3 regions of the Paenibacillus motobuensis genome follow, and region 1 is predicted to be linked to each of the others. Evidence: predicted binding sites of a transcription regulator. Region 1 holds the regulator's gene; each other region holds the start of a gene.

Region 1 (3,207 bases):
TATTGTTGCTCGCTGGGCCATCTGTACCTAGCGACACCGTAACGCCTGCTTTCAGCAGCTCCGGTACCCGCGCTACCCCGCTAGCCAGCTTGAGGTTACTGCCCGGGTTATGAGAGATTGCCACCTTATGGGCGGCAAGAATCTCAATCTCTTCATCGGTCAGATGCACCGCATGAGCTACCAAAGATGGACGAGTAAAGAAGCCCAGATTAAGCAGATGTTGAACAGGACGAACGCCATACTGGTCAACATTTTGCTGGACCTCCGCTTTTGTCTCGGACATATGTGTGTGTAATGGCAAATTAAGATCATGCGCTGCCTGCACAAACTTCTCAATATAGTCCGGCGGGCATGTGTACGGAGCATGCGGCGACATCATTGTTGTAATCCGTCCTTCAGCCTTGCCGTGCCAATCACGAGCAATGCGGATCGCTTCGGCCAGCTTCTGATCCTGTAGTTCAGGTGGACAGAGGCCGATCACACCGCGTGTTAGAACACCTCGGATGCCCGATTCCTCAACAACCTTACCCACTTGATCCATATGATCATACATATCTAGGAAGGTCGTAGTTCCACCTTTGACCATTTCCAGGACAGATAAAGAAGCACCCCAATATACATCCTCAGGAGTAAATTTTGCCTCCATCGGCCACATCTTCTGCTCCAGCCATTCCTGCAGGACCATATCGTCTCCATAACCACGCAGCAATGACATCGCCGTATGCCCGTGTGAATTGACGAGGCCCGGCATGAAGAGCAGGCCTTTGCCATCATATGTCTCCGCACCTTCTACGCCCTCTGGGCGCTCCTCGCCGATATAAGAGATCGTATCTCCTTCGATCAGCATATAACCATGGACGATCGGATTTTTCCCGTCCAGTACTGCGAATGTACCATTCTTAATCAACCATTTACGACTCATCTTCCGGTAATTCCTTTCCGCTCTGCAAATAATAAGCAAGACTAATAAGGTCTGTTGTGAAATCTGCCGCATGGATACGCACGTCAGAAGGAACCTTGATGATTGTAGGCGCAAAGTTCAGAATCGCCCCTATACCTGCGGCAACGAGCTGGTCGGCAACGCGCTGCGCCTCCACATCAGGTACCGTAATAATCCCGATCTGAATATGCTTATCTCTTACAGTCTGTTCCAACTCCTCGATCGGCTGAATCGTAATGTCTTTGATCTTCTTGCCGATCTTGTCCGGGTTGGCGTCAAAGACTGCGATAATCCGCATATTATCCTTCACATAAGTATTGTAATTGGACAAGGCTTGCCCCAAATTACCGGCTCCGACAAGAGCTACATTAATCTGCTGGTCTAAATTTAGAATTTGCCGTATTTTCTCGATCAAGTATGAGACGTCATACCCGATCCCCTTCCGACCAAAATCGCCGAAATAAGCGAGATCTTTGCGGATTTGAGCTGGATTTAGATCCAGCTTCTGTCCGAGCTCCTGGGAAGAAACCGTCAAGACCTCGCGATGGCTTAATTCATTAAGAAACCGCAAGTATACAGGCAATCTGCGCACAACCGCATCTGAAATTTTTTCTGATTTCATATATTTTCCCCCTACAGGTGCATTTCGAAGAAATTACGACTCTTCGTCATCGTTTAACCATTCTGAGATCCGAGGAACCATCTGCGTAAGTGTCATATGTTCCATCTTCGGTCCCGGTAATGAATATAAAAAGTATTTGCCATAATAAGATTCCAAGATGCGAGTATCGTATACAACGACAATTCCTCGATCCGCGGAAGAACGAACTAGACGCCCAAACCCTTGCTTGAAGCGAATGACCGCCTGAGGTACCGACAGCTTCATGAAGGGGTTCTTCTTCTCTCTCTGAAGTCTTTCACTCTTAGCCTCAACCAGCGGGTGATTCGGCGGCTGGAACGGCAGGCGGACAATCGCCAGGCTCGTCAATGCTTCGCCAGGAATATCTACGCCTTCCCAGAAGCTGCTTGTCCCGAGCAGTACCGATGCTTGCTGCCCTTGAAAACGACGGGTCAGCTTCGTTCTGCTGCCGCTATCCATCCCTTGTCCAATGACGGTAATCCCTTCATCGACCAGCCGCTCTTTTAATGGGTCATATACTTGCCGCAACATCCGATAGGATGTGAATAGAACAAGCATCCGTCCCTTGGTAGCAATAGCTGTATCCGCCAAAGACTTCACCAAGGTCTCGATAAAATAATCATCGCCTACGCTGCCCTTAACGCTCGGGAAGTCCCGCGGTATGAGCACTAATGCTTGCTCCCGGTAATTGAAAGGAGAGGGCAGCATCGCAGTCATCAAGAGGTCTTCACTAGCTGCTTCCTGAAGACCGAGCTGTTCAATCACATATTGAAACGATTTATCAACGGTCAATGTCGCCGAAGTCATAACTACACTCTTCTTCTTATCGAAGAAATATGCCTTCAATTGAGCGCTGACATCAATCGGTACAGCAAAAATCTGCAATGAACGATTGCGATAATTCCCATTGGCTTCAAGCCAATATACCGTATTCTCATCCTCAAGCTTCATGAAGAAACGGAGTGTCTCACGTTCATTGGCCAAATCCTTGAGCAGTCCGCTGATATCCGTAATCAAGCTCTCTGCGCCGTAATCATCCTGTTCCTCGCGGATTTCGGCCACCATTCGCTCGCCCTTGCGGAGGATATCCCCCAAGGTAATATATATCGAGTTCTCCAATGTAGTTAGAGCATCCCAAGCCTTGGGCTTCTTATCGGGCAGGAGCCGGGTTACGAACTGCCCTGGATCTCCAGGGGCCGCATCGGAACGCTCAGATATTAAAGCAAATAACAGTTCGCTCAGTTTATCCCAATTCTCCTTTACCTCGATCAATGACGGATACATTTCATCAATGACCGTCATCCATTTCATCGCCGCTTCTGCTCCCGCTTGCTGGAGCATGAAGTGCAAGGATGGAAGCTGCCCCGTCTTGCTATCCTTGAACAATCGGGTCAGGGTATGGACAACTGTAAAATATTTGAGCTGCAAGCCAAGATGCTTGCCAGCAACGTCCTCAAGATGATGAGCCTCATCGATAACCAAACGATCATACGCCGGTAGAAGCTGGTGTCCTGCTTGAATATCAGTGAACAGCTTGGAGTGATTCGTTATGACGACATCGGCTACACCCGCTTCATGCTTAGCACGGTGATAGAAGCATTTGCGGAACCAAGGGCAGGAACGTCCA
Region 2 (3,207 bases), 170 kb from region 1:
CCAGCTTCTTCTTTATTTACAAAATAGCATCCGTTAGCTATCATTTTCTTCTTTACTTGATCGAAGATCGGTTCTTCGATAATAACCGCTTGTTCAGAAGCACAAATCATGCCGTTGTCGAATGTCTTAGATAGGATGAGGTCATTTACGGCTTGATCGATGTCTGCACTCTTCTCGATGAAGCATGGAACGTTACCAGGTCCTACACCCAAAGCTGGTTTGCCGCAGCTGTACGCTGCCTTAACCATTGCAGAACCGCCAGTGGCCAAGATGCAGGCAATGTCGTTATGATTCATCAGTGCATTCGTACGATCCATGGATGGATTCTCGATCCATTGAATGCAATCGGCAGGTGCGCCATGTTTAATCGCCGCATCAAGCAAGATTTGGGCTGCTTCAGCACTGCAGCGTTGAGCGGATGGATGGAATCCGAAAATAATCGGGTTACGGGTCTTGATCGCGATAAGGGCTTTGAAGATCGTCGTCGATGTCGGGTTGGTTACTGGAGTGATCCCCATGATGATACCGACCGGCTCGGCGATTTTCTGAAAGCTATCATATTCATTGTCTTCAATAACACCAACCGTCTTATCATACTTGATGCTGTGGTAGATGTATTCCGTAGCGAACATGTTCTTAATGATCTTGTCCTCGTACACGCCGCGGCCGGTTTCTTCTACGGCCATCTTCGCCAAGTACATATGTTTGTCTAGACCAGCAAGCGCCATTGCCTGTACGATGGAATCAATTTGCTCTTGATCCATTCCCATGAAAGCTTCTTGTGCTTTGTTTGCTTTGTCAATCAACGTCTGAACATACTCTTGCGCAGTTGGCTGTTGAACCTTGGTCGCAACTTCATTTTTAACGGCCATCTCTCTCATCCTCCTAAGTTTAATGGATGCACCTGTCTTTAGAGTTCGTGAAATATTTCACTTGTAGGTTCATCCTTTGGAAGCTTTGTGCTTCTCTTTATGGTTTGATCATAGCATATCGATTTTCATTTGTATAGTGAATTTTTTCACATAGTTTAAAATAGTTGAAAACTTTCAGCTTTGGGTGTATATTTTCATCATGTTCTTACATATATTATATTCCATTTTGCTTGGGTTCCAAACTTTAAGCAATTTAACAAACTAAGTTTCACGTTTAGCGAACATATTTGCAATTGGATAACGCTTCCAAAGTGAAATTAGTCACAATGTTAAAAATTAGACACTTTTAGACGTATTAGAGGCGACCCAAAATCAAATAATCGTTATATAATTAATTTAAAATAATTTAAAATTTTCAGAAAATTTAGAACAAATTCGTATAAAAGGGGAAATCGATGATGAGTGAAAGCGTAAATACCACCATGCCCCGCGGCAATACAAGTTGTTTCTCCGAGCAAAACTTCAACAGGCTTCTTGTTACGATGAAGGATAAATCTTATCCCGAGGGAACGCATCTTTTCTGGGAAGGCGATCTTTCCGATAAGCTATTCTACATTAAGCGCGGGCGAGTAAAATTAACCAAATCTACCGATGAAGGTAAAGAACTTATTCTATATATGTATGGTCGCGGCGATATGGTCGGACAGGCCGATCCTTTCTTTAGTATGAAGCACAGCTTCACCGCTGAAGTGATCGAAGACAGCGAGGTCGGTGTAATCGAGCAGAAGGATCTGGAGATCATGATTTGTCAGCATTGCGATTTTTCAATCGATTTCATGAAATGGATGGGAATCCATCACCGACTAACCCAGACTAAATTCCGTGACTTGATGATGTACGGCAAACCTGGTGCGCTCACCTCTACTCTGATCCGTCTTAGCAATACTTACGGTGAGCCCTATGGCGATTCCATTCTCATTAACAAGAAAATCACACATACAGACTTGTCCAACATGATCGGTGCTACCCGCGAGAGCGTCAACCGTATGCTGAGCGATCTGCGCAAGAAAGACGCGCTCGAATATGTGAACGGCATGATCGTCATTAAAGACCTTGTTATGCTGCAGGACATGTGCCACTGTGAACTCTGTCCAAATGAAATTTGCCGGATCTGACGATCGGTTCGGCACCATCCCCTTAACCTTCATCTTCCCCCATCAGGAAGATGAAGGTTTTTTGTATTCATACACCCGGCTCATGAGATCACAATCATATGAAAGACAAAAAAGAAAAGGCCTTCAAAATAATGAAGGCCTCTTCTGCAAAAGTTCATTTTATTTTAAAATGTCATGGTCAACATAACGTTCACCGTTCAATTCGCTAATAATCTCAATCGCGACCTTAGCCCCATCGCCAGCGGTAATAATCGTATGAACGCTGACACCAGCTACTGTACCTGCTGCCCAAATTCTCGGCTTGCTGGTACGTCCGTTACCGTCCGTGTCAATGACCGTCTTGATACGTGGCTCTCTTCCATCTTTAAGTGTAATTCCGATCGACTTAGCTAAATCCGTAAGCGCACCAGTGGCCAAAATAACATGAGAAGCTTCATAGCTGCGTCCCGATTCCGTCTTAACGGTTATTTTCGTTTCACCATTTGTATCTACGGCTATTACTTTCTCTTCGATGAACTTAGCGCCGAATTTCTCAGCTTGTTCACGGCCTGTCTGCAGTAAATCCGGTCCGGACGTCTCTTTGACGCCGTAATGATTCTCAATCCAGGCTCTCTTCGTCATGCTTCCATTGCTGTCTAGTACAAGTGTCTCCTTACCTGCCTTTGCCAGAAACAAAGCTGCACTTGCCCCTGCAGGTCCTGCTCCGATTACTATTACCTCAGCCAAAATTACACCTACTCTCTATAATATTAGGGGTAGTTCAAAAAGTCTTCTTTTGATCGTGAAGTGAATCAAGAAGTGGCTCAGCATCAGCATTTAGAAAAAACGCACATCGGAAGCATAAGCTTCGGTGCTGAAAACCGACCTTTTTGAACTAAAATGTTCGTGCCGCCCCCGTCACAGGTAGCGGCACGGCTAGCCACGTTACTCAATCCATTCTTCAGCCCAGCATTGAACCTGATCCATAACGGGACGCAATGCGCGCCCTTTATCCGTCAATTCGTATTCAATCCGAACCGGTGTCTCCGGATACACATGTCGCACAAGAATGCCTTCATTCTCAAGATCCTTCATTCGTTCGGATAGCATTTTATCACTCATCGACGGGATGCCATTTGAAATATCTTTGAATCTCTTGGGTCCGTCCATTAAAGTTCGAA
Region 3 (3,207 bases), on a different contig from region 1:
TATAAAATTCCCGGCAGTATAGAAGTACCGCCGGGATAGTGTATAATCAGATAGTGGCTGAAGTAAGCTATTTGGTTTAGTTAGCGTACGTGTAGCTATCATTTGTCTTGTTCAACAGCTTTTTAAATCCGGGTGAAGCATACAGCTTCTTGTCTTTGGTAATGAACAGAACCTCTGTGTTGGGAATGCTCTCGGCAAACTTCAGTCCTTTTTCTACGCCCATGAGAACCAGCGCAGTGTCCATCGTGTCAGCATCGGTCGAGCGGTCGGTAATGATTGTAACGCTGCTGATGTTGTTATCGACAGGGTAGCCTGTCTTGGGATTAAGGATATGCGGATACATTTTGCCGTCTTCGATGAAATAACGCTCGTATATCCCTGCGGTAACGACAGTCTTATCATTCACAGGAACGGTGCCAATTGGTTTACCGCGCTCCTGATCGGGATCTTGGATGCCGATGTTCCAATCTTTGCCGCCAGGCTTCTGCCCCATGGCAAAGACGTTACCGCCAAGGTCGATAATCGCACTATTGAAGCCTTGATCCGCCAAATAGTCGTATACGCGGTCAGCGGCGTAGCCTTTACCATAGGAACCAAGGTCGATGTCCATGCCTTTTTCCGTCAGGTACAGCTCATGCTTGGCTTCATTCAGCTCCAGCTTATGATAGTCGCACAGCTTCTGCATGGCGGCGATGTCTTCGGGAGAAGGGACATGGGCGCCTTCATGGCCGATGTTCCACAGGCCGACAAGCCTGCCGATCGTTGGGTCCAGCAATCCTTCCGAACGCTTGGCATAATCGACAGCATAGGCGACAAGATCGAAAGTTTCCTTGGACACTTGGACTGGAGCAATACCAGCATTCGCGTTAACCTTGTATATTTCGCTGTTCTCGTTATTTCTGCTGATCTGATTATCGATCTGTTTCAGCAGATCTCCGATTTCATCGAGATTTTTCTTGGTAGCCCGATGATCATAAATCTTGATATTTACTACCGTATCAAAGATAAAGTAGGTTTCCTTCATAGGTTCAACGGTTTTATTCTGTGCCTCGCTGCTGGAGCCGGGAGCTGAGCTGTTTCCCGAATTTCCACAGCCAGCCAGCAGGGAACCGGCGAGAGACATCGTTACCAGTAAAATAGCGGCTTTCTTCATATACATCGGATTAACCTCTTTTCTGCCTGTCATTTATCGTCCTTGATTGTAGCAGAAATGGAACGGTACTAAAAGTACAAATTTTCACAATTAAAAATATCTTCAATTTTAAATGATTATTTTGTGAAAAGACAAGGGATGAGACATTTATCACACTTCTGTGATGAAAGTTACATGTATAATGAGTTCATCTAAGATTTATATTATCAAAAAATAAGGAAATAAGGAGTTGCACATGAAACGCGGAGATCTTCTGCTGATCGGATTAGTTGTAATTATTGCATTGGCCTTTATTATTCCACGATGGTTTGATCGAGATGCAAGTGAAAAAAATCACAACGAACTTCGGACTGCTAAAATTACGGTGGATGGGAAATTATTTAAAGAGGTAACTCTTACTCAAGAAGAGCAGACCATTGAAGTGGAAAATGAACATGGGCTTAATATTTTGAAAGTTCATGATTACGGTATTGAAATGATTGATGCGGATTGCCCCGATAAAGTATGTCTTTCCTTCGGATTTGTAGATCGGACGGGAGGTACGATTATCTGTCTTCCGCATAAACTGATGGTCGAGATCGAAGGCCCATCAGAGGAGGATGGTATCGATGCAACGGTTAAATGAGCAGTCTAATATCGCGCTTAAAAGAACAGTGATCGTCGCTATCTTCGCTGCGGTGGCTGTCGTGTTAAGCATGGTTGAATCCTTGATTCCCCTCAATATGGGTGTACCTGGCGCTAAGCTGGGACTTGCAAATATTATGGTGTTGACCTGTCTCTATTTCTTACGAGCTCGGGATGCCATGATGATGGTGTTGCTTAAGACTTTGCTGACCGCCTTTATCTTCGGCACGTTCTCAAGCTTCTTATTTAGTATCATGGGGGCTTTGTTCAGCTTTGTGGCGATGTGGTTCTTATTGCTGATTGGGCGCGATAAGCTTAGCTTCATCGGTATTAGCATCGTCGGCGGGATCGCCCATAATATCGGGCAGCTAACCGCTGCTTGTATTTATTTCAACACGACGAAAATATTCTACTATTTGCCGATGCTGCTGATTATGGGGGTACTTACAGGGATTGCAGTAGGTATTGCCGTTAGATATCTGGTTCCTTCCTTATCGAAGTTGTCCTTGTTCGAAGGATTTCTAGCATAGCGGCTATGGTTGGTCAGATGCTTGGCGCTGATTGCTATGAGAAGGCTGAAAAGGAGAAGAGAGAAATGAGAGACACAATACTGGCTTATGAATTGCAGCAGGTGTCCTTTGCCTATCATCCGCAGCAGCAGATTCTGAGTGATATCGATCTGCGAATTGCAGCTGGAAGCTGGGTGACTCTGGTTGGAGCCAATGGCAGTGGGAAATCGACTCTGGCGAAATTGCTTGGAGGGCTGCTGGCCGCAAACACTGGCAAGATTTATGTGGAAGGCACTGAGTTGAACCAGGATACGATTGCGCACATCAGGCCAAAAATAGGGATGGTATTCCAGAACCCGGATAATCAGTTTATCGGTGCGACGGTGGAGGAAGATATCGCCTTCGGATTGGAGAGCCGTTGCTTGCCTCGAGAAGAAATGGTGGAACGAGTAAAGCGTTACGCCGAGAAGTTAGAGATCGGTCATCTGTTGTCCAAGCACCCCGCGGAACTGTCCGGAGGGCAGAAGCAACGGGTGGCCGTTGCTGCGATATTGGCCATGGAGCCGAGTATCGTTATCTTTGATGAAGCCTCTTCGATGCTGGATGAGAAGGCGCGTGGGGAGCTGCAGTCTATCATGAGAGAGATGAGTACAAGCGGCGATTATACAATTATCTCTATAACACATGACGCGGAAGAGATACTGGCCTCTGATAGAGCGATCGTGCTGAAGGATGGGGGAGTCGCGGCGGATGTAAGCCCGATGGAACTGTTCGAAGATGAGGAACTATTAACTTCCTGTCGGCTGGTTGCGCCGTTTCGAGTTCGGCTGCTTCAGGAATTGAGCAGACGGGGCATTGCGTCGGGGCCGGGCAATGACATCGAGGAGGTGAGCGAGCAGCTATGGCAATTCATTTCGAGCA

The links. Region 1 encodes Rex, which represses fermentation and respiration genes when NADH is low (regulators of the CRP and FNR family bind a similar motif). Its sites were predicted from a motif close to TTGTGAAATATTTCACAA; they were not measured.
Region 2: the regulator Rex is predicted to act here: its motif matches at 1,007-1,024, upstream of adhE (bifunctional acetaldehyde-CoA/alcohol dehydrogenase).
Region 3: the regulator Rex is predicted to act here: its motif matches at 1,226-1,243, upstream of ABD014_RS00740 (FAD:protein FMN transferase).

What each region holds. Positions count from the first base shown of each region.
Region 1 covers NZ_BAAACX010000016.1:201,289-204,495, reverse strand. Annotated here, with positions in the region: gene ABD014_RS18890 (amidohydrolase) at 1-922, opposite strand, end outside; gene ABD014_RS18885 (redox-sensing transcriptional repressor Rex) at 912-1,562, opposite strand; gene dinG (ATP-dependent DNA helicase DinG) at 1,596-3,207, opposite strand, start outside.
Region 2 covers NZ_BAAACX010000016.1:32,783-35,989, reverse strand. Annotated here, with positions in the region: gene adhE (bifunctional acetaldehyde-CoA/alcohol dehydrogenase) at 1-872, opposite strand, end outside; gene ABD014_RS17990 (Crp/Fnr family transcriptional regulator) at 1,331-2,047, shown strand; gene ABD014_RS17985 (NAD(P)/FAD-dependent oxidoreductase) at 2,207-2,773, opposite strand; gene ABD014_RS17980 (winged helix-turn-helix transcriptional regulator) at 2,972-3,207, opposite strand, start outside.
Region 3 covers NZ_BAAACX010000002.1:155,692-158,898, reverse strand. Annotated here, with positions in the region: gene ABD014_RS00740 (FAD:protein FMN transferase) at 77-1,159, opposite strand; gene ABD014_RS00735 (NusG domain II-containing protein) at 1,389-1,778, shown strand; gene ABD014_RS00730 (Gx transporter family protein) at 1,762-2,307, shown strand; gene ABD014_RS00725 (energy-coupling factor transporter ATPase) at 2,373-3,207, shown strand, end outside; gene ABD014_RS00720 (energy-coupling factor transporter ATPase) at 3,188-3,207, shown strand, end outside.